Regions from separate parts of the Streptomyces sp. NPDC048507 genome, predicted to be linked through region 1. Evidence: riboswitches for the same ligand, from Rfam matches in the RefSeq annotation. Region 1 holds a riboswitch; each other region holds the start of a gene.
What was found. Region 1 has a riboswitch for cobalamin ahead of ACGFXC_RS17185 (energy-coupling factor ABC transporter permease). Riboswitches for the same ligand answer to the same signal wherever they lie in the genome.
Positions count from the first base shown of each region.

Region 1 (7,131 bases):
TGCCAGGGCGAGGTCGGCTCGGCCTGCTCGATGGCGGCGGGCGCGCTCGCCGAGGTGCTGGGCGGTACCCCCGAGCAGGTGGAGAACGCCGCCGAGATCGGTATGGAGCACAACCTCGGCCTGACCTGCGACCCGGTCGGCGGCCTCGTACAGATCCCCTGCATCGAGCGCAACGGCATGGCCGCCGTGAAGGCCGTGACGGCCGCCAAGATGGCGATGCGCGGCGACGGCAGCCACAAGGTCTCCCTCGACAAGGTCATCAAGACCATGAAGGAGACCGGCGCCGACATGAAGGTCAAGTACAAGGAGACCGCCCGCGGCGGTCTCGCGGTCAACGTCATCGAGTGCTGACCCCGCCCCGGCCGCTTTCGTCCCGCGTCGGCGAAATTCCCTGCGGTTCGATGTTTGAACCGAGTTGATCACGCTTGCGGGGGAAGAAGGCGGTCTGGGCTGGTTTCTTGATGATCACGTACGCAAGTCTGGTCCCACGACGTCGCAATCCCCCTGGCGGTCGGCCAACCGCCTTGGAACCTTGCTGTTTTGCGTACTGGAGGACTTCACCATGGCAAGCATCCGCAGCATCCGTGTGATGGCGGCTGTCGCATCGCTCCCCCTCGCCCTCGCCTTCCTCGGAGGCGTGGCGCAGGCGGACAACGGGGCCGGCGCGGCGGGCACCGCCTCGAACGCGGCACTCGCCGAGATCCTCGGCAGCGGAGTCGGCGGCAGCAACCTCGGCAACTCCTCCACCGCGCAGCAGGTCGCGTCCGGCTTCGGGGCGTCCAACCAGAACAACGGCGCACAGTCCAACGGCTCCGGCTTCACCGCCATCGGGCAGTCGAACTCGCACGAGTCGCTGGTCTACAACCCGCTTCCGTAGCGGTCGCGCGGCCTGCCGCCGCAGGCCCTTCGAGCCCGCTCTCCCCCGGAGGGCGGGCTCGTCCGCGTCCCGGCTACGATCGGGCGCGCGGGTGCACCGCATCCGGCTCCAAGTGCGGCCCGCCCGTGGACCGTTGGGGGCGCGACCGGCCCGCCGCGGCCGCGGGGCGGGCGCCCGCGGGCCCCGGGAGGGGCCCGGAATCGGGCCGAGCGGCCCGTCCGGCTCGGGACCTTCGGCCCCGGGGAGTGCCGGACGCGTCGGCTAGCGTGCCCGAAGGGGGGCACGTGAGGGCCCACCGCGCGAAGAGAGGCAGAGCCACCATGGCCACCACCGAACACCGCGTCCTGCCGTTGCGGCTGGAGGCCGTACCGCTGTCCGTCCCCCTGACCGGCGCCTTCGTCTACCGCACGGACCGGCCGTACGAGCTGGCCGTCGACTTCCGCGGCGCCGGGGCGCACCTCGCCCGCTGGGTCTTCTCGCGGGAGCTGCTCCTGGACGGGCAGACCTGCGGCACCGGTGAGGGCGACATACAGGTGTGGCCGCTGCGCCGGGGCACCGAACCGCGCGTGTTCCTCGCCTTCAGCAACGGCGCGCAGAGCTGTGTGGTCTCCGCCCGCGCCAAGGACGTGCGGGAGCTGTGCCGGCGGATGACCGAGCTGGTCCCGCGCGGCCAGGAGCGGCGCCACTACGACCTGGACGCGGAGCTGAGCGCGCTGCTGGCGCACTGAGGGAACCGCCGGGCCCCCCACGATGTCCTTCCCGGTGACAGGCCAGTCCCCGTCTCACGAGAATCGGGGGGACGTCATGCGTCACCCGTACCGCACGCGCCGTCGCCGGACCGTGGCCCTGGCCACGGGCGCCCTGCTCGTCACCGGGCTCGCGCTCAGCGCGCCCGCCTCGGCCGCCGCCTCCGGCGCGGCCGCCGCACCGTCGGTCCGCACCCAGACGCCGCTCGTCGTCAACGCCCGCTGGGGCGGTCACTGCACGTACGACCGGATCGTCATCGACCTCCAGGGCGCCGCCCCGCCGGTCACCGTCACTCCCGTCTCCCAGCTGGTCTACGACGGGTCCGGCAAGCCCGTCCCGCTCGCCGGGAAGCACTTCCTGGAGATCCGCCTGCACCCCGCCGCCGGACACGACGACGCGGGGCAGAACGTCTACCAGGGCCCTCGGCTCCAGCAGATCCACCTCAGCAAGCTCAAGGGCCTCGCCCTCACGGGCGACTACGAGGGGTACGTGACCTTCGGCGCCGCCTTCGACACCCCGCCGGCCTTCACCACCAGCGTCCTGCACTCGCCCGAGCGCTACGTGGTGGACATCGCGCACCCGAACACCTGCTGAACGGGACGGCGGCCGCCGCGGAGCCCGCACGGCACGCGGCGGCCCCGTCCGGTTCTAGCGGTGCTCGGGGTTGGGGAAGTCGAAGCGGCAGCCCGCGTCCCACAGGGAGCGCTGGTTGCCGTGCGCGGGAAAGCCCCCGGCTCGCTTGAGGAGAGCGGCCAGGTGCATCAGGTTCCAGGACATGAAGGTGGTGTTGCGGTTGGTGAAGTCGTTCTCCGGACCGCCCGATCCCGGGTCCAGGTACGAGGGACCGGGCCCGGCCTCGCCGATCCAGCCCGCGTCGGACTGCGGCGGGATCGCGTAACCGAGGTGCTGGAGGCTGTAGAGGACGTTCATCGCGCAGTGCTTGACCCCGTCCTCGTTGCCGGTGATCAGCGCTCCGCCGACGCGTCCGTAGTAGGCGTACTGGCCCCGGTCGTTCAGCAGCGAGGAGCAGGCGTAGAGCCGCTCGATGACCTGCTTCATCACGGAGCTGTTGTCCCCGAGCCAGATCGGGCCGCAGAGCACGAGGATGTCGGCGTCCATGATCTGGCTGTAGAGGACCGGCCACTGGTCGCTCTCCCAGCCGTGTTCGGTCATGTCGGGCCAGACACCGGTGGCGATGTCGTGGTCGACGGCCCGGATCAGTGAGGTCCGGGCTCCGGCCGCCTCCATGACGGCGCGGCTCCTGGCGATCAGGCCCTCGGTGTTGCTGGTCTCGGGCGAGCGTTTGAGGGTGCAGTTGACGTAGACGGCGGAGAGGTCCGAGTAGTCGAAGGACCCGGCGGGCGCGGAGGAGTCGGCTGGCACGCCTCCCACCCTCGCCCCGGGACGGACGGGACGCCAGCCGGGTGCGCCCGTCCGGGCCGCGGCCCCCGGACGGGACCCTCCTCGCGGCCGGGTGCGGAACGGCGCGGGCGACCGGGACAACCGGTCCCCGGGAGCAGGGGTGGGCGGAACTCCCCCTTCGGGCGGGCCGGTTGGTGCGGACGGTGGCGCCGGCGCCACCGTGGGTGAGCATCAAGCGGAATCCGCCCTGCCGCCCGGCGGGCCCGGGGCGGGTTGTTACCGGTCCGTGCGGGCGACTAGGGTCAGCGGGCCTTGGTGTTCGGGAAACCGGTGCAAAACCGGTGCGGCCCTCGCCACTGTGATCGGGAAGTCCGGCTCCACTCCTGCGGGAAGCCACTGGGCCCGCGCGGGAATCCGCAGGGGCCCGGGAAGGCGGAGACAGGGCATCAACCCGTGAGCCAGGAGACCGGCCGGGGCACGTCGTCCATCCACGAGGTGCTGGAGAGGTCTCCCGACCATGCATATAGCCGAGGGGTTCCTGCCCCCCTTGCACGCGGCCGCCTGGGGCGCCGCGTCCGCCCCGTTCGTCGTCCACGGTGTCCGCGCCCTCACCCGCGAGGTGAAGGCCAACCCGGAGAGCACCCTGCTGCTCGGCGCGTCCGGCGCGTTCACCTTCGTCCTTTCCGCACTCAAGATCCCCTCGGTGACGGGCAGTTGCTCGCACCCGACGGGAACCGGGCTGGGGGCCATCCTGTTCCGGCCGCCGATCATGGCGGTGCTGGGCACGATCACCCTGCTCTTCCAGGCCCTGCTGCTCGCGCACGGCGGACTCACCACGCTCGGCGCCAACGTGTTCTCGATGGCCATCGCGGGCCCCTGGGCCGGCTACGCCGCCTACCGGCTGCTGCGCACCTCCGGGGCGCCGCTGATGGTGACCGTCTTCGCCGGGGCGTTCGTCGCCGACCTCGTCACCTACTGCGTGACCTCCGTCCAGCTGGCGCTGGCCTTCCCCGACCCGGCCGGCGGGTTCCTGGGCTCGCTGGAGAAGTTCGCGGGCATCTTCGCCCTGACCCAGATCCCGCTCGCGGTGAGCGAGGGACTGCTGACCGTCCTCGTGATGCGGCTGCTGATGCAGTCCAGCAGGTCCGACCTGGTCCGGCTCGGCGTGGCGAAGCTGACCGGCGGCACGCCGGCGAAGCGGGAGGCGGCGCTCTGATGGCGATGACCCGGAACGCGAAGATCAACACCCTGCTGCTGCTCGTGGTGGCGGCCCTCGCCGTGCTCCCGCTCGCGCTGGGACTCGGCGACGGCAAGGAAGAGCCGTTCGCGGGCGCGGACGCGCAGGCGGAGTCGGCCATCACGGAACTGAAGCCGGACTACGAGCCCTGGTTCTCCCCGCTGTACGAACCCCCCTCCGGGGAGGTCGAGTCGGCGCTGTTCGCCCTCCAGGCGGCGCTCGGCGCGGGCGTGCTCGCGTACTACTTCGGGGTCCGCAAGGGCCGCCGCCAGGGCCTGGCCCAGGCGGCGGCACCGGGCCCCGCGCAGGCCCCTTCGGCGGCCTGCGCGCCGGAGGCCTAGGCGGTGCTGCCGATCGACGTGGCGGCCCACGGCAGCCGCTGGCGGGGCCGGCACCCGCTGGAGAAGGCCCTCCTCGGACTCGGGCTGACGGTCACCGCCGTGTGCCTGCCGCCCTGGCCCGGCGGGCCGCTGGTCGCCGCCGCCACCCTCGCCGTGCTGCTGGGCCCGGCCGGGGTGGCGGGCCGCGAGCTGTGGCGGGCCTTCCGGGTGCCGCTGGGCTTCTGCGTGACCGGGGCGCTGCCGCTGCTGATCTCGCTGGGCGGCCCGGACGGCTTCGTCGCCCTCGCCCCGGACGGGCCCCGGCACGCGGCGGAGCTGCTGCTGCGCACCTCGGCGGCCTCCCTCGGCGTGCTGCTGTTCGCCTTCACCACCCCGGTCTCGGACGTGCTGCCCCGGCTGGTGCGGGCCGGGGTGCCCGCCCCGGTGGTGGACGTGGCCCTCGTCATGTACCGGATCGGCTTCCTGCTGCTGGACTCCATGGCGCAGGTCCGCCGGGCCCAGGCGGCCCGGCTCGGGCAGACGAGCCGGGCCGCGGTGTGGCGTTCGTTGGCCGGGCTCGCCGCGACCACCTTCGTCCGGGCCTTCGACCGCGCCGCCCGGCTCCAGGAGGGGCTGGCCGGGCGCGGCTACGACGGCGCGCTGCGGGTCCTCGTACCGCAGGCGTCGCTGTCCTGGCGGTTCCTCACCGCCTCCGCCGCCCTGCTGGCCGCCCTGGTCGCGGGGACCCTCGTACTGAAGGAGCTGTACCTGTGAGCGTGGTGGTGGAACTGGCCGGCGCGGGCTACGCCTACGAGGACGGGCCGGCCGTGCTGTCCGGCGTGGACTTCGGGATCGAGGAGGGCCGGGCCCTGGTCCTGCTGGGCCGCAACGGCAGCGGCAAGACCACGCTGATGCGGCTGCTCAGCGGGGGCCTGCGGCCCGCGAGCGGGACGCTGCGCCTGGACGGCGCCGAGGTGGCCCACGACCGGGCGGGGCTGACCCGGCTGCGGACCTCGGTGCAGCTGGTGGTGCAGGATCCGGACGACCAGCTCTTCGCGGCCTCCGTCGAACAGGACGTGTCCTTCGGGCCCATGAACCTGCGGCTGCCCCTGCCGGAGGTGCGCGAGCGGGTCGGGGCCGCCCTCGCCGCGCTGGACATCACCGCGCTGCGGGACCGGCCGACCCACCTCCTGTCGTACGGACAGCGCAAGCGGGCGGCCATCGCGGGCGCGGTGGCGATGGCCCCGCGCGTGCTGATCCTGGACGAGCCGACGGCCGGACTGGACCCGGACGGACAGGAGCGGCTGCTGGACGTGCTGGCCGGCCTGCGCGCGGCGGGCACCACGGTGGTGATGGCCACCCACGACGTGGACCTCGCGGTGCGCTGGGCCGACGACGCGGCGGTGCTGACCCCGGCGGGCATCCGGACCGGTCCGGCCGGCGAGCTGCTGGCCGACCCGGAGCTGCTGGCCTCGGCCGGCCTGCGCCAGGCCTGGTCCCCGGCCGTGACCGCCCTGCTGCGCGCCCGCGGGCTGCTCGCCGCGCGGGCCCCGGGCCCCCGCGTCCCGGAGGAACTGGCCGCCTGGCGCACGGGCGCGCCCGCGACGTAGCGCCGCGGGCCGGTCAGCGGCAAACCTAGGATGGCCGCATGTCGCTGCCGCACGCCATCCTCACCGCCCTGCTGGAGAAGCCCTCGTCGGGGCTGGAACTGACCCGGCGCTTCGACAGGTCGATCGGATACTTCTGGTCGGCGACCCACCAGCAGATCTACCGGGAGCTCGGGCGGCTGGAGGAGGCCGGGCTGATCCGGGCGCTGCCCAGCGAGGGGCCCGTGCGCGGCCAGAAGAAGGAGTACGAGGTGCTGCCCGACGGCAGCGCGGAGCTGGCCCGCTGGGTGGACGAGAGCCAGGACCCCAAGCCGATGCGCGACGCGCTGCTGCTGCGGCTGCGCGCGGCGGGCGTGGTGGGGCTGCAGGGCCTGGGGCCGGAACTGCGGCGCCATCTGGCGCTGCACCGGGAGCAGCTGGCGAAGTACGAGGCCATCGAGGCCCGGGACTTCCCGCCGGACCGGGACGCGGTGGAGGACCGGCTGCGCCGGCTGGTGCTGCGCGGCGGGATCGCCCTGGAGGGCTTCTGGCTGAGCTGGCTCGCGGAGGCCATCGAAGAGGTCGAGGACGGCGGCGCGGCCCCCGGGAACTGAGCGCGCCCCCGCACCGGGGGCCGGTGCGGGGGCGCGGGGTGCGGGGCCTCAGTCGTTCAGGGCGGCCCAGAACTCGTCGAAGCTCAGCAGGCGGTCGCCGTTGGCGTCCTTGGAGGCGACGACGGCGTCCGCGACCGCGGCGGTGACGAACGCGTCGCCCATCGCCTTCATGGCCGCGCTGTACTCGTCGGCCGTGATGAAGCCGTCACCGTTCACGTCGAACTTGTTGAACGTCGCCCGCGCGCTCTCGATGTCCGCCACTGGGTCCACCCCTTCTTGGTGCTTGTTGACCGGCTCAGGGTAGCGCCACCGCGGGCGGGTGCCGTCCGCGGGTCCCGTTCGGGCGGCAGAAAGAAATTCAATTACCCTTCCGTAACGCGGAAGTGAT
Region 1 is NZ_JBICWZ010000005.1:258,866-265,996, forward strand. Features, by position in the region: gene ACGFXC_RS17160 (L-serine ammonia-lyase) at 1-351, shown strand, start outside; gene ACGFXC_RS17165 (hypothetical protein) at 563-877, shown strand; gene ACGFXC_RS17170 (SsgA family sporulation/cell division regulator) at 1,198-1,605, shown strand; gene ACGFXC_RS17175 (hypothetical protein) at 1,682-2,218, shown strand; gene ACGFXC_RS17180 (flavodoxin family protein) at 2,273-3,007, opposite strand; cobalamin riboswitch at 3,283-3,476, shown strand; gene ACGFXC_RS17185 (energy-coupling factor ABC transporter permease) at 3,504-4,202, shown strand; gene ACGFXC_RS17190 (energy-coupling factor ABC transporter substrate-binding protein) at 4,208-4,564, shown strand; gene cbiQ (cobalt ECF transporter T component CbiQ) at 4,568-5,317, shown strand; gene ACGFXC_RS17200 (energy-coupling factor ABC transporter ATP-binding protein) at 5,314-6,153, shown strand; gene ACGFXC_RS17205 (PadR family transcriptional regulator) at 6,192-6,743, shown strand; gene ACGFXC_RS17210 (EF-hand domain-containing protein) at 6,792-7,004, opposite strand.

Region 2 (7,131 bases), on a different contig from region 1:
GGGCGGCGCTGGTGGTGAGGCCGGCCAGGGGGGAGACGAGGGCGCCGATGAGGAAGCTGGAGGAGCCCAGGAGGGCGGAGGCGGCGCCGGCGGCGTGTGCGGTGCGGTTCATGGCCAGGGCGTTGGCGTTGCCGATGAGCAGGCCGAGGCTGGAGACGAGGAGGAACAGCACCGCGCAGACGGCCGGGAGACCAGGGTGCCCGAGCAGGCCGGTGGCGAGGGCGAGCATCGCAAGGCTCGCCAGCAGCAGGAGGCCGAGTCCGGCGGTGACGATGGTGTGGACGGGGAAGCGGCGGACCAGGATGCGGCCGTTGAGCTGGCCGGTGGCGACCATGCCGGCGGCGTTCAGGCCGAAGAGCAGGGCGTAGGTCTGGGGGCTGGCGCCGTAGAGGTCCTGCAGGACGAAGGGGGAGGCGGCGAGGTAGGCGAAGAACGCGCCGAACGCGCCGCCGGCGGCGATCAGGCAGCCGGTGAAGACGCGGTCGGCCAGCAGGCCCCTCATCTGTGCCAGGCCCATGCCCCGGGTGCGGCGCGCGGCTGCGGGAAGGGTCTCGGGCAGGCCGAACGCGATCGCGGCGGCGACCACCAGGCCGAGGACGGCGAGAACGGCGAAGATGCCGCGCCAGTCGGTGACGTGCAGGAGCTGGGCGCCGAAGAGCGGGGCGACGACCGGGGCGACGCCGGAGATGAGCATGAGCGTGGAGAAGACCTGGGCGATCTTCACGCCCTGGTAGAGGTCGCGGATGATTGCGCGGGCTATCACGATGCCGGCGGCGCCGGCCACGCCCTGAACGAAGCGCAGTCCGACCAGCGCGCCTGCGCTGGGAGCCAGCGCGCAGGCGATTGAGGCGGCGGTGTAGAGGGCCATCCCGGCTAGGAGGGGGCGGCGGCGGCCGAGGCGGTCGGAGAGGGGGCCGACGACGAGCTGGCCGAGTGCCATGCCGATCAGGCAGGAGGTAAGGGTGAGCTGGACGACGACCGCGGTGGTGGTGAAGGTGCCGGCCACATCGGGGAGAGCAGGCAGGTAGATGTCGGACGACAGTGACGGCAGGGCGGTCAGCGCGGCCAGGACCAGGAAGATCAGCGGGCGCGTTGAGGACGTCGCGGAAGCGCTGTCGGTGGCGGGAACAGCCGCTTTCTGCGCAGGGCTGGGCAAGGATCACTCCTTGGTGGAAGAGGGTGGGGGCGACATCGAATCTAGTGCTGTTTGCCCAGCTCAGGCGCCTTCCAGGGGCTCGCGCAAGCCCTCGGCGGCGCCCTGGAGCCGTAGGCCGCCGAAGGCCGACGGAGACCCCTGACCGGCGGACGCAAAGACGTCAGAGGAGCTGCCAGCGGCCCGGACGGACCCCCGAGTGACTCGCCGGCCTCACTTTCTCGTCCTCGCGGAACCAGAAACCCGTGAAGCCCTGAGTAGACACCTAAGAGCCTATCGACGCATCCAAGTAGGGGGGATAGGCCTTTTGTCACCTGGGGCGCCAGAAGGGCCCTCAGGGCCGCCTGCGCTCACTCATCCAAACAGATCGATACCGCGTCGAGCTAGAGCCACTCTTCGAGAGCGGCGATGAGAACAATTGCTTCATGGCGGACCGCTGGCTTGTCGGAGCGTGGCGACGCTGCGGTTCCCCTTCAGCCGGTTGATGCCGCACTCGACTGCGTGACGCTGACGGTGGTCGACGGGATCGAAGCTCGGTGGTCGGCCACCCCGCGCGCCTCGCTTCCGGCGGTTGTCGGCCTGGGCGGCCTTGTCGGTACTGGTGCAGCGGATACCGCGGCGGCGTAGGTAGGCGCGGTTCCTGCGGCAGGCGTGTGCCTTGTCCGCGCGGACCCGGTCGGGACGGACACGTGGTCGGCCCGGTCCGGGCCGGGGCACCCGGACCTTTTCCCAGCACCGGTTCGAACTGCGGCGAGTCCCCGCGCTGCACCCGGCTGCCTATTTCGCGGGCCGCGTGCCGGCGGGAACCACCTGGCTCTACCGACGCGCAGACGATGGCCAGGACCGGCTCGTCTTCCGTGGTTGCGCCTGTGGGACAGCAGGACGGGCAACGTGCAGGGCGGACGGGGCCGGTGAGGTGCGGCCGAGGGGGCCGATTCGGTGGGGCGGTTCGCGAAGGGGGACCGGGCGGCGTGCCCGGTCCATCCGGTGTCTTTGTGCCTGGGGCCTGATCCGCCGCTCTACGGGGAGCGAAGCGGACCGGGGCCTGGAAGCGGGCTTTGCGGGCGGCGCGGCGGAGGACAGTGAGGACGGCCGGGCCGGCCAGACAGATGCAGATGAGGTTGGTGACGGCGCGGCCGGTGTCCCAGCCGAGGGAGGTGGCCAGGTCGAAGGCGAGGTAGCGGTGGAACTGCTCGGTGAAGGGGAGGCCGGGGAGGTAGGCGATGGAGCTGTTGGGGTCGAGGGAGAAGGGCCAGAAGGAGAGGCTGAGGAGGAAGCCGAAGAGGTAGCCGGAGAGGGAGCCGTAGACGGCGAGGAGAGCGACCTCCTTGCGGCCGGAGGCCTTCGGGAGGAAGTCGGCGAGCATGCCGACGAAGGCGCAGCCGAACATCTGGTACGGCATCCAGGGCCCGACCCCGCCCGTGATGAGGGAGGAAGCGAAGAGGGAGGTGCAGCCCAGGGTGAAGCCGAAGCCGGGGCCGTAGACGCGGCCGGCGAGGACGAGGCTTCCGGAGAGGAGCGACGGGTCCGAGCCGACGGTCCCTCCGCGCACGCACCCCGTCCCCTGCTCGTTTCCATAGGAAAGGGGCAGGGGACTCAGACCCGGCGTGGAGGCTTCGCGCTGCAGACCATGACAGTGAGAAGCAGTACGCATCGCACACCGGGTACTCCGACTCACGGTGCCGTTCGGCCCCGCTCACGGTTGCAGGTCAGCGCCGGATTCCCACCGGCTTCCCCCAGTTGTGCGCGCATTCGGTTGTGGGCCCCGCCGTACGGGCCGGAGCAGAACGCATCGTACGGTCTGGTCGGCATGCGCCGGAAGCGGATCGCGCAAGCTGACCGGGCGACCCACCCGCTGCGTTCCGGCGGGCCGTGTGGCACGGGAAGCACTGCTACGTCCGGCCCAGGCGGCGCGCCTCCGCCTCGGTCACCGGGTCTCCGGCCGGCGCCCCGTGCAGCACGTGGGCGAGGACTTCGGCACCCCGGACCACGCGCGGGCCCGGCCGGTTGAAGTAGGCCGGGCCGTCCAGCACCCACACCTCGCCCGCCCGTACGGCGGGCAGTTCCTCCCACCCCGGGAGTGCGGTGAGCAGGCTGATTTCGGTCAGGGTCCGTGCGGGCGGGAAGCCGCACGGCAGCACCAGGAGGACGTCCGGGCGCGCGGCGCGCACCGCGTCCCACGTCATCGGCTCGGTGTGCTCCCCGGGCGCGGCCAGCAGCGGGTTCCCGCCTGCGTGCGTGATCTGCTCCGGTACCCAGTGGCCGGCCGGCCACAGCGGGTCGAGCCACTCGACGGCCACCACCCGCGGCCTCGGTCGGCCGGCCACGGCGCGCCGGACCCGGGCGAGCCGGCCGAGCAGCTCCGCGCGCCGTCGCTCGGCCGTTTCCCGGACTCCCAGCAGGGCGCCCACGGTGACGAGGCAGTCCAGCACGTCGTCCAGGGTCTTCGGTTCCAGGCTCAGGACGCGGGGTCCGGCGTCCGTGACGCGCACGGCCCGGGTGACGCTCTCGTAGGAGACGGCGCAGACCCGGCAGAGGTCCTGGGTGAGCAGGACGTCAGGTGCGAGCGCGGCCAGTGCCTCCGTGTCCAGGGTGTAGAGCGATGAGCCGCTGTGCGCCGCGCCACCGACCGCGGCGGAGATCTCCCGGCTGCTGAGTGCGTCCGCGTCGAATTCGGCGCGGGTGACGACGGGTACGGAGGCGACGACGGCCGGCGGCCAGTCGCATTCGTGAGTGCGTCCGACCAGGTCGGCGGCGAGTCCGAGGTCCGCCACGATGTCCGTGGCCGCCGGGAGCAGGGAGACGATGCGCATACGGCGACTCTAGGCCCGCCCGAGCGACGGGTCTGGACTTACTAGGACGTCCAACTATATGTTCGTGGCACAAGGTCCGCGGTGCAGGGAAGCCGGTGTGAAACCGGCACGGTCCCGCCACTGTGACCGGGGAGTGTGCTGCCATCCACACGCCACCGACGAGGGCTGTCGGGAAGGCGGGCGGCGCGCGGGGATCCGGGAGTCAGGATACCGGCCGCGGATTGTTCCGTGTTGTCCACGAGGATGGAGCAGACACGCATGGCACCGGTTTGTACCCACGACCCTGGTGATCCGGCGGAGCACGCGCACACCACTTCCGCGCGCTCGTAGTTCTCACGGTTTCCGCAGCGGCGCACCCCCACCCGGGTGCCGTCCGCCGGTTCGCCGTGCCATCCCCGGATCCAACCTGACGAGAGCAGGCACCCATGGTCCGTGAACTCACCCATTTCATCGGCGGAAAACACACCACCGGCACGTCCGGGCTCTTCGCCGACGTGTACGACCCCAACACCGGCGCGGTGCAGGCCCGGGTCCCCCTTGCGGGGCGCGCCGACACCGAAGCCGCCATCGCCAACGCCGAGGAGGCACAGGCCGATTGGGGGCAGTGGAACCCGCAGCGCCGGGCCCGCGTACTGCTGCGCTTCCTCCGGCTCGTCGAGGGTGAGCGGGAGGACCTGGCCCGCATGCTGTCCGCCGAGCACGGCAAGACCGTCGCCGACGCCCACGGCGACCTCCAACGCGGGCTGGAAGTCGTCGAGTTCGCCGCCGGGATCCCGCACCTGCTCAAGGGCGAGTTCACCGACAACGCCGGCACCGGCATCGACGTCCACTCGCTGCGCTCGCCGCTCGGCGTGGTCGCCGGGATCACCCCTTTCAACTTCCCCGCGATGATCCCGCTCTGGCAGGCCGCACCGGCCCTGGCCTGCGGAAACGCGTTCATCCTCAAGCCGTCCGAACGCGATCCCTCCGTACCGCTGCGCCTTGCGGAACTGTTCCTGGAGGCCGGGCTGCCGCCGGGCGTACTGAACGTCGTCAACGGCGGCAAGGAGTCCGTCGACACCCTCCTCGAAGACCCCCGCGTGCAGGCGCTCGGCTTCGTCGGCTCGACGCCGATCGCCGCGCACATCTACGCGACCGCCGCGGCCCACGGCAAGCGCGCCCAGTGCTTCGGCGGTGCCAAGAACCACATGATCGTGATGCCCGACGCCGACATCGACCAGGCCGTCGAGGCGCTCATCGGCGCTGGCTACGGCTCGGCGGGCGAGCGCTGCATGGCCATCGCCGTCGCCGTACCCGTGGGCGAGGAGACGGGCGACCGGCTGGTCGCCGCGCTCAAGGAGCGCATCGGCACGCTGAGGATCGGCCGCTGCGACGACCCCGAGGCCGACTTCGGCCCCCTGGTCAGCCAGGACGCCCTCGACCGGGTCCGCCGCTACGTCGACATCGGCGCGAGCGAGGGAGCCGAACTCGTCGTCGACGGACGCGGCTTCACCCTGGAGGGCCACGAGAACGGCTTCTTCGCCGGCGCCACCCTCTTCGACCGCGTCTCCCCGCAGATGCGGATCTACCGCGAGGAGATCTTCGGCCCCGTCCTGTCGGTGGTCCGCGCCGCGGACTTCGAGGAGGCGCTGCGCCTGCCCACCGAGCACCCGTACGGCAACGGCGTGGCCATCTTCACCCGCGACGGAGACACGGCCCGCGAGTTCACCCGCCGGGTGGGCGCCGGCATGGTCGGCGTCAACGTGCCCATCCCGGTGCCCGTCGCCTACCACACCTTCGGCGGCTGGAAGCGTTCCGGCTTCGGCGACCTGGGCCAGCACGGCCCGGACTCGATCCGCTTCTACACCCGCACCAAGACCGTCACCTCGCGCTGGCCCTCCGGGGTCAAGGAGGGCGCGAGCTTCACCATCCCGACGATGGGGTGAGCGCCGTGACCACCACCCTCACCGCGGACCAGCTCGCCCTCGCCGAGGTCACCCTCGACTTCGCCCAGGAGCAGCTCGCCCCCCATGCCCTGGCCTGGGACCAGGACAAGCACTTCCCCGTCGACGTCATCCGCCGGGCGGCCGCACTCGGTCTCGCCGGCGTGTACGTCCGGGAGGAACACGGCGGTTCCGGCCTCTCCCGCAGCGACGGCGTGCTCGTCTTCGAGACCCTCGCCACCGGCTGCCCGTCCATCGCCGGCTACCTCTCCATCCACAACATGGTCGCCTGGATGATCGACCGGTACGGGGACGAGGGCCAGCGCGCCCGCTGGCTGCCCGGCCTCTGCTCGGCGGCGACCCTGGGCAGTTACTGCCTGACCGAACCGGGCGCGGGCTCGGACGCCGCCGCGCTGCGCACCCGCGCCGAACGCCAGGGCGACCACTACGTGCTCTCCGGGGTCAAGCAGTTCATCTCCGGTGCCGGCGCCTCGGACGTGTACGTGGTCATGGCCCGGACCGGCGATCCGGGCCCGGGCGGGGTCTCGGCCTTCGTCGTCCGGCGCGAGGACCCGGGAGTCTCCTTCGGGCCCAACGAGCGGAAGATGGGCTGGAACGCCCAGCCCACCCGCCAGGTGGTCCTCGACGGGGTCCGCGTCCCCGCCGACCGGCGGCTCGGCGCGGAAGGCGACGGCTTCCGCATCGCCATGAACGGCCTCAACGGCGGCCGGCTCGGCATCGCCGCCTGCTCGCTCGGCGGAGCGCGGAGCGCCCTCGACCGCAGCCTGTCGTACCTCGCCACGCGCGAGGCCTTCGGCACCCGGCTGCTGGACGCCCAGGCCCTCCAGTTCCGGCTCGCCGACATGGCCACCGAGCTGGCCGCCGCGCGCGCACTGGTGCGGCAGGCGGCGGAAGCCCTGGACACGGGCGATCCGCTGGCCCCGCAGCTCTGCGCGATGGCCAAGCGCTTCGCCACCGACACCGGGTACGCGGTGGCCGACGCGGCCCTCCAGCTCCACGGAGGCTACGGCTACCTGAGCGAGTACGGCATCGAGAAGATCGTCCGGGACCTGCGGGTCCACCAGATCCTGGAAGGCACGAACGAGGTCATGCGCGTGATCGTCGCGCGCGGACTCACGGAGACCCTGCGATGAGCAACGAAACCCCCGAAGAGCGAGACCACGTCCTCCTGCGCACCGAGGGCCACGCCGCGTACATCACCCTCAACCGCCCCAGGGCGCTG
Region 2 is NZ_JBICWZ010000001.1:530,894-538,024, forward strand. Features, by position in the region: gene ACGFXC_RS02480 (multidrug effflux MFS transporter) at 1-1,156, opposite strand, end outside; partial or broken gene ACGFXC_RS02485 (ECF transporter S component) at 2,142-2,657, opposite strand; cobalamin riboswitch at 2,816-2,890, opposite strand; gene ACGFXC_RS02490 (cobalamin-binding protein) at 3,046-3,966, opposite strand; cobalamin riboswitch at 4,015-4,200, shown strand; gene ACGFXC_RS02495 (CoA-acylating methylmalonate-semialdehyde dehydrogenase) at 4,392-5,891, shown strand; gene ACGFXC_RS02500 (acyl-CoA dehydrogenase family protein) at 5,897-7,042, shown strand; gene ACGFXC_RS02505 (enoyl-CoA hydratase/isomerase family protein) at 7,039-7,131, shown strand, end outside.
Region 2: linked by a shared signal. The riboswitch ahead of ACGFXC_RS02495 (CoA-acylating methylmalonate-semialdehyde dehydrogenase) and the one ahead of ACGFXC_RS17185 (energy-coupling factor ABC transporter permease) in region 1 are both predicted to bind cobalamin.

Region 3 (7,131 bases), on a different contig from region 1:
GCGGCGAGCGGCGCCCCGGCCCCGCCCGCGAACCCGGCGGCTCCCGCGCCCGCGGCGGTACCGAAGACGAGGACGAGGACGGCGCCCGCCGAGGCGCCCGAGGAGGCGCCGAGCAGGAAGGGATCGGCGAGCTGGTTGCGGACCAGGGCCTGGAGCACGGCGCCCGCGACCGCGAGCCCCGCGCCGACGACGGTCCCGAGGAGCACCCGCGGCATGCGGACGTCCCACACGATGGAGGCGAAGGCCCCGCCGCGCGCCCCGGGCCCGGCGAGCACGAGGTCGAGGACCTTCCCGGGGCCGATCCGTACGGGGCCCAGCGCGAGCCCCGCCACCGCCGACGCGGCGAGCAGAACGGCGAGCAGGACGAGGACGGTGGCGCTCCGGCGCCGCTTCACGCGGCGTCGGGGTGCAGCTGGCGGCCGAGGGACTCGACCGCGTCGGCGACGCGGACGCCGAGGACGGCGGAGGACAGCGGCAGCACGACGAAACGCTGGTTCTTGATGGCGGGAACCTGCGCCAGCGCCGGGTCGTTCAACAGGCGCCGCTTCTTGGACTCGACGGTGGTCCCGCCGTAGTCGTAGATGAGGACGACTTCGGGCCGCCGCTCGATGACCTTCTCCCACGACACGTCGCCGAAGGTGTCCTTGAGGTCGGCGAAGACGTTCGTCCCCCCGGCGAGGGCGACGATCTCGTTGCCTATGCCCTCGCCGCCCGAGGTGAAGGCGGAGCCCTCACCGGAGTCGTAGACGAAGACGGACGGCTTCGGCGCGTCCTTGACGCGTGCGGTGACGGCGTCGACCCGGCGCTGCTCGTCCCCGATGAGCGCGGCGCCGCGTTCGGGCACGCCGAAGGTCCGCGCCACCTCGGTGATCTCGGTCTTCAGCTGTGCGAGGCCGACCGGTCCGCGCGTGCAGTACTCCACGCTCAGCCGGGAGTTGATGCCGGACTTCGCCAGGGTTTCGCGGTCGCGGCCCTGCGCCTTGTCGAAGGCGCTGGCGTAGCCGCCGTACACGAAGTCGGGGTCGGCGCCGAGGAGGACCTCCTTGGACGGGTACTCCCCGGCCAGCACCTTGATCTTGTCGTAGGCGGGCCGGTAGGCGGGCAGTACCGAGTCGTCGAGGTAGGCCGTGCCCGCGATCCGGTCCTGGAGTCCGAGGGCGAGCATGATCTCGGTGGCGTGCTGGTTCATGGTGACGGCCCGCTCCGGCGGCGCCTGGAAGGTGCTGGTGACACCGCAGTTGGTGACGGTGTACGGGAATCCGGGCGCGGGCCGGGCGTCCGCGGCGGGCCGCTCCGCGCCGGCCGGTGCGCCGCAGGCGGCGAGCGGTGTCAGCAGGGCGAGGGCGGCGAGGGAGCGCAGGGCTGCGCGGGAACGCGACATGGGAAGGCCTCTCCGGGGGATCCGCGTCCCCGGTCGAAGTGAAGAGGCGGCGCGTCAGTGTCTGACTCCCGGGATCCCGTGTCGGGATCCCGGTCACAGTGGCGGGACCGCACCGGATTCGCACCGGTTTCCTGTCCTGCGCCGCCCGGACAACCCGGCCAAGTCTGCCAGATGCCGCCTTTCGCCCGGTACGCCGGTCGCCGCGCCCGCCCGCCCGCCCGTCCCGGGAGCGGGCGCCGGCCCCGGACGCGCCGGAGGCCCGCACCGGCTGGTTGCGCGCCGGTACGGGCCTCTGAGGGTCTTGCGGTGGCAGGGGCGGCAGGAGTCGAACCTGCGACCTACGGTTTTGGAGACCGTTGCTCTGGCCAGCTGAGCTACACCCCTTCGGTGGGACCAACCATGGCACGGCGCGGCCTGAAGATCCACCGAATTCGGGGGCCAGTCGGGAGAAAGCCGGGCGGCGCGGCAAGCGGAACGAGCCGGAAGTTACCTCGTCGTATGTAGTGACTTACCAAGCACTCGACAGTAGAACTTGTTCTCACTCCGTCGAGAGTGAGGAAGGTCACATGAGTGACAAAAGCCTGAACAGCAAGGTTTCCAAGGGCGTTTCACGTCGTGGATTCATCGCTGGAACTGGTTCTATTCTTGGAGCCGTGGCCCTCGCGGTCAACACCACACCGGCCCAGGCGAAAAACGCCGTCGCAGCGGCCGCGGCGAACCCCCCGATCGACTCCGGGGCCCATGTCCCGGCCCTCGTGATCGGCACCGGCTACGGCGGCTCGGTCGCCGCGCTCCGGCTCGCCCAGGCCGGGGTCGACGTGCACATGATCGAGATGGGCATGGCCTGGGACACCCCCGGCAGTGACGGCAAGATCTTCGCCAACACCACCAAGCCCGACTACCGTTCGTACTGGCTGCGCACCAAGACCAAGGCACCGCTCAGCAATTTCCTCGGCTTCCCCATCGACTCGGCCGTCCCCAAGTACACGGGCATCCTCGACGCCGAGGAGATGGGCGGGATCATCGTCTACCAGGGCCGCGGGGTCGGCGGCGGCTCGCTCGTCAACGGCGGCATGGCGGTGACGCCCAAGCGGCAGAACTTCGCCGCCATCCTGCCCTCGGTGGACGCCGACGAGATGTACAACACCTACTACCCCCGCGCCAACGCCGGTCTCGGCGTGGGCCTGATCGACCCCAACTGGTTCGAGACGGTGGACTGCTACCAGTTCGCCCGGGTCGGCCGCAAGCACGCCCAGCGCTCGGGATTCCCCTTCGTCTTCGTCCCGGACGTGTACGACTGGGACTACATGAAGCAGGAGGTGGCCGGGACCGTCCCCAAGTCCGCGGTCGCCGGCGAGATCCTCTACGGCAACAACGCCGGCAAGAAGTCCCTCCAGAAGACCTACATCGCCGCCGCGAAGGCGACCGGCAAGGTCAGCATCTCCCCACTGCACCGGGTCACCACCGTCTCCCCCTCGGGCGGTGGCGGCTACACGGTCGCCATGGAGCAGCTCGACACCACCGGTGCGGTGGTCGCCACCAAGACCGTCACCGCCGACAAGGTGTTCTTCGCGGCGGGCAGCGTGGGCACCAGCAAGCTCCTGGTCAGGCTGAAGGCCACGGGCGCGCTGGCCAACCTGAACGATGAGATCGGCAAGGGCTGGGGCGACAACGGCAACGTCATGTGCGGCCGCGCGAACCACATGTGGGACCCCACCGGCAAGGTGCAGGCCTCCATCCCCTGCGGCGGGATCGACAACTGGGACGCGGGCGGCGCCTTCGCCGAGGTGGCCCCGCTGCCGACCGGGATCGAGACGTACGCGTCCTTCTACCTCTCGATCACCAAGAACCCCAACCGGGCCCAGTTCACCTGGAACGCCGCCGCCGGCCAGGTCGAGCTGAACTGGCAGACGGCCTGGAAGCAGCCCTCGATCGACATGGCGAAGACCATCTTCGACAAGATCAACGCGAAGGAGGGGACGATCTACCGGTCCGACCTGTTCGGCCTCAACAAGGTCTGGGGCGACCACCTCACCTACCACCCGCTGGGCGGCGCGGTGCTGAACAAGGCGACCGACAACTACGGCCGGCTGCGCGGCTACACCGGCCTCTACGTGATCGACGGAGCGCTGATCCCCGGCAACACCAGCGTCAATCCGTTCGTGACGATCACGGCACTCGCCGAGCGGAACATCGAGAAGATCATCGCCACGGACCTCTGAGCGGGAAGGGACCCCGGGGCCGGACGGAGGGTGTGCCTCCGCCCGGCCCCGGGCCGTGTCAGCCGCTCGGCAGCACACAGACGCTGTCGAGGCCCAGGACGTGGTTGAGCCGGCCGAAGGCGAGCCAGGAGCCGATGCTCATGCTCAGCTCCACGATCTCCAACTGGCTGTAGTGCGCGGTCATCCGCGCCCAGAACTCCTCGTCCAGGCTGTGGTGGTCCAGCGCGTAGCGCTCCGCGTACTCCGCCGCCAGGCGGGTGCGGTCGTCGAAGGCGGCGGTGGTGCGCCACTCGGTCACCGCGTCGGCGAAGGAGTCCTCGACCTTCTCCCCGTCCCGGTCGGTGCGCCAGTCCAGGCAGAAGACGCAGCCGTTGATCTGGGCGATGCGCAGCCGGGCGGCCTCGAACTCGCGCAGGCCGAGGGTGGTGTGGGCGTACACCGACAGGGAGAAGTTGGCGGCGGCCATGCCGATGCCGGGGACCATGTCGCCCCATACGTACTCGATGGGGTGCTGTCCTTCGGGAACGTCGATCCTCATGACTGCTTCCTTCCGAGTTTGCCGACTGCGGGTCGCAGCGGGATGTCGAGCGCGTCGTAGAGTCCGGGCTCCGCGTCGACCAGCCAGTCGATGGCGCCGACGAGGCGGCCGACGGCGGTGGCGTTGCCGCCGGCCGAGCGGTTGTCGTCCTCGTCGGTGCACTCGACGGTGACCTCGATGCGCGGACGGCCCTCGATGACGACGCGGTGGGCGCCGGTTCCGTCGGGCGGCGTGGGCCAGTCGGGGGCGCAGGAGGGGTGGATGCGGGTGACGTGTTCGATGACGATGCGGGGTTCGCCCGCGACGATGCCCTGCACCTCGAAGCGGATGGCGCCCTGGGTGCCGGCTTCGAACTCGCCCATGGTGCGGGTGGTGACGGTGGTTTCGAGGGGGCGGCGGTCCGAGGTTTCGCGGATCTCGTCGAGTTCCACGCCCAGCGCCCGGGCCATCATCCGGACCTGCCCGCCCCACACCATGGTGGGGACGGAGGGCATGAGCATCATCGGTTCGTAGTCCATGGGCTGGCCCATGCCGACCAGGTAGCGGACGGAGTCCGGCTGCTCGTACGTGGAGTAGTCGAAGATCTCCTGACAGCGGATCACGTCCACCCGGGTGCCGAGGCCGCTGAGCAGCAGCGGGAGCACGTCGTTGCCCCAGCCGGGGTCGACGCCGGAGGCGAACAGCGAGCCGCCGCCCCGTGCGACGGCCTCGAGCACCGGGTCCCGGAACTCCGGCGGGGCGTTGCGGTGGTCGTAGAGGGGGTAGAGGGCCGGGCTGACCACGGCCGCCCCGGCGGCCACCGCCCGGGTGATGTCGGCGAGCGCGTCGTCGGGGCGGACGTCACCGGACGCCGCGTAGACGACGGCGGCCGGGCGGGCGGCGAGCACCGCCTCGCTGTCGTCGGTCGCCGCCACCCCCAACGGGTACTCGAGCCCGGCGAGTTCGCCCGCGTCGCGGCCGACCTTCCCGGGGTTGTGGACGATCACTGCCGCGAGTTCGAGCGCCGGGTGGGCGTCGACGGCGCGGATCGCCGCGCGGCCGACGTTGCCCGTGCCCCAGACCACCGTGGGAATCATGCGCGGAGGGTAGCGAGGGGGCGCAGAGGTGCCCAGGGCCGTGAAGGAGGAATTTCGGACGACCGGGCCGCCGGGCGGAACCCGAGGTGAACGCACCCTTGACCCAGCTGGTCCAGACCAATAGTTTCCGGCTGACGAGCACCACTCCCCCGCATCCGCAAAGGAAGCCCATGCGCCGCAGCACGCTCGCCAGGCTCGCCGTCGCCGCCTGTTCCCTGTCCCTGCTGACCGCCTTCGCGCCCGCCGCCACCGCGGGTCCGCGGGAGGCGCCGGCAGCGGCGGGAGGCGGCCACGACACCGCGTTCCGCAAGGTCGGGTACTTCACCCAATGGGGCGTCTACGGGCGCGACTTCCAGGTCCAGGACCTGGAGACCAGCGGCAGCGCCGCCCGGCTCACGCACGTCAACTACGCCTTCGGCAACGTCAGCGCCGACGGCAAGTGCTTCACCGGGAACGTGCCCGGCGAGGCCGACGCGTGGGCCGACTACGTCCGCCCGCTCGACGCGGCGAACTCCGTCGACGGGGTGGCCGACACGGCGGAGCAGCCCCTGGCCGGCAACTTCAACCAGCTGCGGGAGCTCAAGGCCCGCCACCCCGGGCTCAAGGTGATGATCTCGCTGGGCGGCTGGAGCTGGTCGACCCACTTCTCGGACGCCGCCCTCACCCCCGCCTCCCGCAAGGCCTTCGTCTCCTCCTGCATCGACCTCTACATGAAGGGCAACCTTCCGCAGGACGGCGCCCGGGGCGGCGCGGGCGCGGCGGCGGGCCTCTTCGACGGCATCGACCTGGACTGGGAGTGGCCCGGCTCGGAAGGCGACACCGACACGAAGTTCCGGCCGGAGGACAAGCGCAACTTCGCCGCGCTGGTCGAGGAGTTCCGCCGCCAGCTCGACGCGTACGGCCGCGAGAAGCGGCGGACCTACGAGCTGTCCGCCTTCGTGCCGACCGCGCCCGCGAAGATCGACGCGGGCTTCGACGTCCGCCGGATCATGCGCGGCCTCGACTTCGTGAACCTCCAGGGCTACGACTTCCACGTGTCCGGGGAGAAGACCACGGCCCAGCAGTCCGCCCTGCGGGCGCGGAACGACTTCAGCGTGGAGGGCACGGTGGAGGCCTGGCGCCGGCGCGGGGCGCCGGCCCGCAAGCTGGTGGTCGGCATGCCGTTCTACGGCCAGGGCTGGACCGGGGTCAGCGGCGGCGGCGACGGCATGGGACAGCCGGCGACGGGTCCGGCGCCCGCCACCTGGGCGGCCGGGTACGAGGACTACAAGGAGCTGAGGAAGCTGGCCGCCTCCGGCACCTTCCAGGTGCACCGGGACCGGCGCGGCGGCCACGCCTGGCTCTTCGACGGCACCACCCTGTGGACCTACGACGACCCGCAGGTGCTGAACACCAAGGCCCGGTACGTGCGCGAACAGGGCCTGGGCGGGGCGATGTTCTGGTCCCTGGACGCCGACACCGCCGAGGGTGAACTGACCGCCGCCGTGGACCGGGGCCTGCACGGCCGCTGACCCCGCGCGGGGCCGGTCCGCCGCCGGCCCCGCAGCACCCGCCCCTCGACCGGGGCCGCCCGACCGGCGCCGCCGGGCCGCGGAAGACCCTTCCGGCCCGGCGGCGCCCTCCACGTACCCGCGCGGTCGGAGCCGGCCGGGGCGCTCCGCCTGCCCGCCGCGCAGGCGGCCGACGCCGCCCGGGAACCGCCCGCCGCGCCGGCCCCCGTACGCGGGCTGCGGACGGCGACCGGCCTGTGGGCCGGGTCACGGACCCCGTTCCGTGTCCGGACGGACCGTGGCGGCCAGCGCGGCCGTCTCGGCGAACGCCGGTACGTGACCGGTGCCGCCGCGCCCGGAGACCGAGAGGGAGGCGGCCGCCACCCCGTGGGCGACCGCCCGCGCGAGGGGGTCGCCCAGCGCC
Region 3 is NZ_JBICWZ010000001.1:723,707-730,837, reverse strand. Features, by position in the region: gene ACGFXC_RS03385 (FecCD family ABC transporter permease) at 1-395, opposite strand, end outside; gene ACGFXC_RS03380 (ABC transporter substrate-binding protein) at 392-1,381, opposite strand; cobalamin riboswitch at 1,417-1,553, opposite strand; tRNA gene ACGFXC_RS03375 (tRNA-Trp) at 1,689-1,765, opposite strand; gene ACGFXC_RS03370 (GMC oxidoreductase) at 2,035-3,603, shown strand; gene ACGFXC_RS03365 (carboxymuconolactone decarboxylase family protein) at 3,662-4,141, opposite strand; gene ACGFXC_RS03360 (dihydrodipicolinate reductase) at 4,138-5,217, opposite strand; gene ACGFXC_RS03355 (glycoside hydrolase family 18 protein) at 5,388-6,728, shown strand; gene ACGFXC_RS03350 (sugar kinase) at 6,975-7,131, opposite strand, start outside.
Region 3: linked by a shared signal. The riboswitch ahead of ACGFXC_RS03380 (ABC transporter substrate-binding protein) and the one ahead of ACGFXC_RS17185 (energy-coupling factor ABC transporter permease) in region 1 are both predicted to bind cobalamin.

Region 4 (7,131 bases), on a different contig from region 1:
CTGCGGACCGAAGCGGACCGCGTCCCGCTTGTCCGGATTGATGCGCAGGCCGTACGCGGGACCCTCCGCGCCGTCCGCGCCGTCCGCGCCGTCCGGCTGGGTCCGGTATCCGATGACGCAGTGGCCGCGGCGGCGCCCGGCCTCGACCACCGTGGCGTAGCCGACGGGGCGTCCGGTCACCACGTAGTCGGCGGCCGGCCTCAGGTGGAGGGTGTCCCCGCTGGACGCGAGCAGACAGTCGAAGACCGCTCCGAGGGCCCCGTCCTCCGCGATCTGTGTCATCAGCAGGCTGATCAGGCGGCTGCCGACGATGAAGTCGGCGCCCTCCCGGGCGGGGGCGAGCAGCCGGTTGCGGTCGTCGGCCATCTCGGTCACCACCGCCAGTTCCCGGCCCGCGGCCTGCTCCAGGGCCCGCAGGTGCAGCAGCGTCACCAGGGTCCGGTCGTCCCCGGCGAGCGGGAGGCCGCCCGCCTCCGGGCCGTCGTAGCCGAGGACGACGGCGCGGTCGAAGCCCAGCGGGTCGAGCCCGGCCAGGACGTCCGGGTCGGTGACGTCGCCGTCGAGGACGGTGACCGGCATCCGCCGCCCGGGGACGCGGGCGCAGCGGTCGGCCTCCTTCAAGTGGTCCTCGCCCTCCGCCATCACCACCAGGACGGAGCCGTCGGGCACCCCGGAGTCGAGCTGCTCGATGATGCGGGGGGCCCGGGGGTTCCAGCCGAGCAGCAGGAACCGTTCGGCGGCGGGCCGCGAGGGCGGAGCGGTGACGACCGCCCCGTCGTCGACGGGCAGCGGGCCGGCGGCCCGGACGGCCGTGTCGTCGTCCTCGGTGATCACCACGATCCGGTCCCCGGCGCCGAGGACGCTCGTCGAGGGCGGGTTGAGTTCCACCCGCCCGTCGGCGCGCAGGAGACCGATCACGCTGGAGTCGGCGTACGCGAACAGGAGCTCGCCGAAGGTGCTTCCGGCGAGGCCGCCGGCGGGCACGGTGTAGATCTCGTCCCCGTCGAAGTCCAGTAAGGCGCGGTAGACGAGGGAGAGGCCGGGCTCGCAGGAGGTCCGCGCGATCAGCCGGGCGGTGATGTCCTCGATGTTCAGGACGTGCCCGTGCGGGCCGGCGGCCAGGTCGGCGGCCCGTTTGTGCCGTCCGTCGCGTACGGCCGCGACGACGCCGGGCCGCCCGGGTCCGGCGAATCCGCGCACGGCGGCCTCCAGGGCGAGCAGGGTCTTCACCACGTGGGCGTCGCCCTCCTCTCCGTCGTGGGTCAGGACCAGCACGGCGCGGGCCGTCTCGGGGGCGACCAGGGAGACGACGGCGGGGTCGGTGGTCGTGCCGCTGCGGCAGATCAGCCGGGTGCGGCCGAGGCGTCCGACGGCGGCGGCGATCTCGTCCTCCATCTCCGCCTTGTCCCTGGGGCCGAGGACCGCGAGGGCGGCCCGGCGCCGGTTGGCGTTGGCGGTGATCAGTTCGGAGACGATCGGGAAGACCTGGTCGGACCAGCCGAGCAGGACCGTGTGCCCGGACTCCAGGACGGTGGAGCGGCCCCGCCGCAGCGCGAGGACCTTGTCGTTGAGGCCGGTGGTGATGAGGCTGACCAGGGTGGAGACGAACAGCAGCGCGACGAGGGCGAGCACCACCGAGAGGAAGACGTACAGGGGGCTGCCGACGGCCCCGCCGAGCTTGAGGGTCTGGCCGACGCTCACCCACACGGCCAGGGCCCGGCCGGAGAGGGTGGTCGGGCCGTGGTCATCGGCCCACACCAGGGCCGCGCTGGCCGGGACGACGATGGCCAGGCACATCAGTACGAGCCAGCCGATCAGCACCGCCGTGCCGCGGGCCACTATCGTGTCGAACCAGTAGCGCGTGCGCGCCCAGGGGGGTGTGCGTCGTCCTGCCCGGGCTGCGGGCTTGGGTCCTGGCAACCGGCGTTCCTCGCTCGGATGGCGCGTCGGGCGGCCACCGTGCCGCGGACCGCCCGGCACCGACGGGTGGGTGCACGTCACACCTTAAGGGCGTGTCACGGTACGGAAACGGCATAGGGGCTAAACCCATCCGCAGCGTGACGAAGGGGACTCGTTTTCGGATTCGGACGCCCCGCGTACGCACTACCGGGGCGCGGCGGCCCCGTCTGCGCCCGCGGCGCGGCGGCGGACCTGGTCCTCCTGGGCGAGGCGGCGCAGCAGTTCGAAGACCGGGGCGCAGATGGCGAAGACGATGACCGCCCGCTCCGCCAGCGCCACCGGGTCCTCCAGACCGGCCGCGCGCTCCAGGTCCAGCCGGGCCACCGACTCGGCGAGGCGCGCGTAGGCGGCGAGCTCGCCCGGGGCGTACTGCGCGTCGAGCCGGCGCAGTTCCCGCAGGGCCGTGGTCAGCCCCTGTACGTGGGGCGAGGTGCCGGGCGCCTGCCAGTCCAGGGCCGCGAGCAGCTCCGCCACCTCCGCCGCGGCGGCCGGGCCGGCCCCGTCGTCCCCCTCCTGCCCCGGGCCGCTCTGGGCGGACACGGGCACCGGCAGGGCGTAGCTGACGGCTCCGAGGGCGCCCTCGGAGGTGTCGGCCTGGTCGACGGCCCCGAGCACCTCCCGGGTGGCGGCGATGGACAGGCCGCCGAGCGTGGTGAGCGCCTTGATCAGGCGCAGCCGCTGCGCGTGCTCGTCCCCGTACTCGGCGATGGTCGCGGCGGTGGCCCGGCCCGCGGGCAACAGGCCCTGGCGCAGGAAGTACTTGATGCTGGCGACCGGTACGCCGGTGCGGCGGCTGAGCTCCGAGATCTTCATGCGGCTTCCCTGCTCGTCACGCGGTCCGGCGTCCGTCCGGCTTTCCGTCGGGTGTCCGTCGTCGGCGATTGGACACCACAACAAGATACTGCCACTATCCAGTGCCTGGATACCTTAAGTATCCAGCGTTCGAACGCAGCCGCACCGGAGAATCGATGCCTCAGCCCACTCCCCCCTCCGTGCTCCGCCGACCCCAGTTGTGGATCGGTACGGGACTCATCGCCGCAGTGGTCTCCATGATGTTCGCCCTGCTCTACGTCGGCGGCAACGTCAACCCCAGGGGCAACCTGCGCGACCTGCCCGTGGCCCTGGTCAACGCCGACGCCGGCGCCGACGCGGGCGGCCGCCACCTCGCCCTGGGCGATCAGGTCGTCGCGGGGATCGAGAAGGCCGCCGAGGGCGACCGGAGCATCGACTGGCAGGTGGTCAGCCGCGAGGAGGCCGACGCGCGGCTGGGCAGCGGCAAGGTCTTCGGCGCCCTCGTCATACCCGCGGACTTCTCCGCGACGGTGACCGCGCTCACCGCCCCGCAGCCCGTGGCGCAGACCAAGCCCGCTCCGCCGACGCTCACCGTGCTGACCAACCAGGCCGCCGGCAGCATCGGCTCCTCCATGTCCTCCCAGGCCGCCCAGAAGGCCGCGCATTCCGCCTCGGCGTCGATCGGCCAGGAGCTCCTCAAGCAGGCCGCCGCCCAGAAGACCCCGCTCCCCACGGCCGCACAGCTCAAGCTGGCCGACCCGGTGACCGTGACCGTCGCCGACGGCCACCCCCTCGGGTCACGCTCCGCCATGGGCCTGAGCGCCTTCTACTACGCGCTGGTCCTGGTCGTCTGCGGCATGCTCGGCGCCAACGTGGTCAACTCCCAGGTCGACACCGCGCTCGGCTACCTGCACACGGACTTCGGCCCCTTCCGCAAGCGCGAGCCCGTGCAGCAAACCAGCCGCGTCCGCACCCTGGCCATCGGCATGGCGCTGATGCTCGGCCTGTCGGTGGTCATGGGCACCCTGGTCGAGGTCGCCACGGTCGGCATCCTCGACATGGACGCCTCCCACCTCGGCCTGCTGTGGCTCTACTCGGTCGCCACCATCGCGGTCGTCGGTCTGGGCAGCCTCGCCCTGTTCGCGGCCTTCGGCACCCCGGGCATGCTGCTCGCCACCATCGTCTTCGTCGCGATGGCCGTCCCCTCCTCCGGTGCCACCGTGCCGCTCCAGGCGCTGCCCGGGTTCTTCCGCGCCCTCGCCGAGTTCGAGCCGCTGCGCCAGATCACCGAGGGCCTGCGCTCGCTGTTCTACTACGGGGCACAGGCCGACGCGGGCCTGACCCGGGCCTGGGCCTCGATGGGCGTCGCCCTCGTCGCCGCGCTGGTCTTCGGCTTCGCGGTCACCCGCCTCTACGACCGCCGCGGACTGCACCGCATCCCGCACCCGGACGGCGGGACCCCGGCCCCCGACGCCGCCCCGGCCGGCCCGGCGCCCGCCAACGCCTGACGAAGCTCCCCCGGAACAGATGCGCGGGACGGCCACCGGCCGCCCGCGCATCTGCGCGTCCGCACGTCCGCACACCGGCGCCGGACCGAGGTCCCCTCGGGTCAGGACCTAGGTCACCACTACATTTTGGGTGGGCGTGTCGACTGAACACCAGATGTAGTGTTCGAGAGGTCGGTTCGACGTCAGTGCACGGTGGTCCGTGCACGCGTCGGGCAAGAGGGAATCCGGTGTGAATCCGGAGCTGCCCCGCAACGGTATGCCCCCCGTGGGGGCGAGTCCGACACCTGCCGGCACCGGACGCACGATCCGTGCGCCCGGCACATTCCGTACGCCTCGTGGGAGGGCTGTCGTGACGCAGATCAACGCCGCCGAATCGGTGACCGAGTACCTGGACCGCAGCGACTGGCGGGTCAACGCCAACGCGAACCAGGGCTACTCGCTCGGCGGGCTCATCCTCAACACGGCCGGGAAGGTCGTCGCCAACTACTGGCTCGACCAGGTCTACTCGAAGGCCGTGGGAAGCGCCCACCGCGAGGGCGACTTCCACATACACGACCTGGACATGCTCTCCGGATACTGCGCGGGCTGGTCGCTGCGCACCCTGCTGGCCGAGGGCCTGGGCGGGGTGCCCGGACAGATCGATTCCGCGCCGCCCCGGCACTTCTCCTCGGCCGTCGGCCAGATCGTCAACTTCCTCGGGACGCTGCAGAACGAGTGGGCCGGTGCTCAGGCGTTCAGTTCCTTCGACACCTACATGGCACCGTTCGTACGCAAGGACGCGATGACGTACGACGACGTCCGCCAGTGCGTGCAGGAAATGGTGCACAACCTCAACGTCCCGTCCCGGTGGGGCACTCAGACGCCCTTCACCAACCTCACCTTCGACTGGACCTGTCCCGAGGACCTGCGCGAGCAGGTGCCGGTCGTCGGCGGCGAGGAGATGGGCTTCTCCTACGGTGAGCTGCAAGCCGAAATGGACCTGGTCAACCGCGCCTACATCGAGGTGATGACGGCCGGTGACGCCACCGGCCGGGTCTTCACCTTCCCGATCCCCACGTACAACATCACCCGGGACTTCCCCTGGGAGAGCGAGAACGCCGAGCGGCTCTTCGCCATGACCGCGAAGTACGGGCTGCCGTACTTCCAGAACTTCATCAACTCCGCACTGGAACCCGGCCAGATCCGCTCCATGTGCTGCCGGCTCCAGCTGGACCTGACCGAACTCCTCAAGCGGGGCAACGGTCTGTTCGGCAGCGCCGAGCAGACCGGCTCGCTCGGAGTCGTCACGATCAACTGCGCACGTCTGGGACACCTGCACGCGGGCGACGAGGCAGGGCTGTTCACGGCGCTCGACCGGCTGCTGCGCCTGGCCAAGGAGAGCCTGGAGGTCAAACGCGTCACCGTCCAGGACCTGATCGACGACGGACTGTTCCCCTACACCAAGCGCTACCTGGGTACGTTGCGCAACCACTTCTCGACCATCGGTGTGAACGGGGTCAACGAGATGATCCGCAACTTCACCCACGACGCGGCCGACATCACCTCCCCCGAGGGGCACGCCCTGGCCCTGCGCCTGCTCGATCACGTACGGGGACGGATGGTCGAGTTCCAGGAACAGACCGGCCACCTCTACAACCTCGAGGCCACCCCCGCGGAGGGCACCACCTACCGCCTCGCCAAGGAGGACCGGCTCCGCTTCCCCGGCATCCTGCAGGCGGGCACCGATGGGAACCCGTACTACACCAACTCCTCCCAGCTGCCCGTCGGCTGGACCGACGCCCCCTTCGAGGCGCTGGAACGCCAGGGCGAACTCCAGACGAAGTACACCGGCGGCACCGTCCTGCACCTGTACATGTCCGAACGCATCTCCACCGCGGAGGCCTGCCGCAACCTCGTCCGCCGCTCCCTGGAACGCTTTTCGCTGCCCTACCTCACCGTGACGCCGACCTTCTCGATCTGCGCCGAGCACGGATACCTGGCCGGGGAGCAGAGCGTCTGTCCCACCTGCTCGGGCCGCTGCGAGGTGTGGACCCGCGTCATGGGCTACCACCGGCCCGTCTCCTCGTTCAACATCGGCAAGAAGGGCGAGCACGCCGAGCGCACGCACTTCACGCAGGCGGCGGTCCCCGCGTGATCCGGATCGGAGGCTGGTCCCGGCTGTCCACCTGCGACTGGCCGGGCCGCCTCGTGACCACCGTCTTCTGCCAGGGCTGCCCCTGGCGCTGCGGCTACTGCCACAACCCCGGGCTCCTCGATCCGCGGGCGGCGGCCCCGGTCCCGTGGGCCGAGGTCGCCGCGCACCTCGCTCGCCGCCGGGGTCTGCTCGACGGCATCGTGTTCTCCGGAGGCGAGCCCCTGCTCCAGGCGCGGCTCGCCGACGCGGCGCGATCCGCCCGGGACCTGGGCCACGAGGTCGGCCTGCACACCGGGGGCGCCCACCCCCGCCGGTTCGCAGAGCTGCTGTCCGCAGGACTTCTCGACTGGGTCGGCTTCGACGTCAAAGCCCACCCCGACGGCTACGACCGCATCACCGGCGTCCGCAACAGCGCCGGTCCGGCCGGACGCAGCCTGCGGCTCCTGCGCGACTCGGGCGTCCCCTGCCGGCTCCGCACCACGGTCGACCCGTCGCTCATGAACGGCGACGATCTCGCCGCCCTCACCGACTGGCTCGACGACGAGGGACTGCACGATCACACCTGGCAGCAGGCGCGGGCCGTGGCCGTACGACCCGCGCGGCCGGGACCGCTGCCGGTGGGAGAATGAAGGGGAGTACGGATTGCGCCGCGAGCGGCCGGGGCCGCCGCGAGGGCGCACCCGGCAGGCGAGGAGCAGGGCCATGGCAGTGCGACAGACCGTCTACCACGTCTCCCCC
Region 4 is NZ_JBICWZ010000024.1:43,930-51,060, forward strand. Features, by position in the region: gene ACGFXC_RS34845 (NAD-binding lipoprotein) at 1-1,839, opposite strand, end outside; gene ACGFXC_RS34850 (MerR family transcriptional regulator) at 2,104-2,772, opposite strand; gene ACGFXC_RS34855 (YhgE/Pip family protein) at 2,928-4,259, shown strand; cobalamin riboswitch at 4,436-4,566, shown strand; gene ACGFXC_RS34860 (ribonucleoside triphosphate reductase) at 4,609-6,393, shown strand; gene ACGFXC_RS34865 (anaerobic ribonucleoside-triphosphate reductase activating protein) at 6,390-7,022, shown strand; gene ACGFXC_RS34870 (DUF2188 domain-containing protein) at 7,096-7,131, shown strand, end outside.
Region 4: linked by a shared signal. The riboswitch ahead of ACGFXC_RS34860 (ribonucleoside triphosphate reductase) and the one ahead of ACGFXC_RS17185 (energy-coupling factor ABC transporter permease) in region 1 are both predicted to bind cobalamin.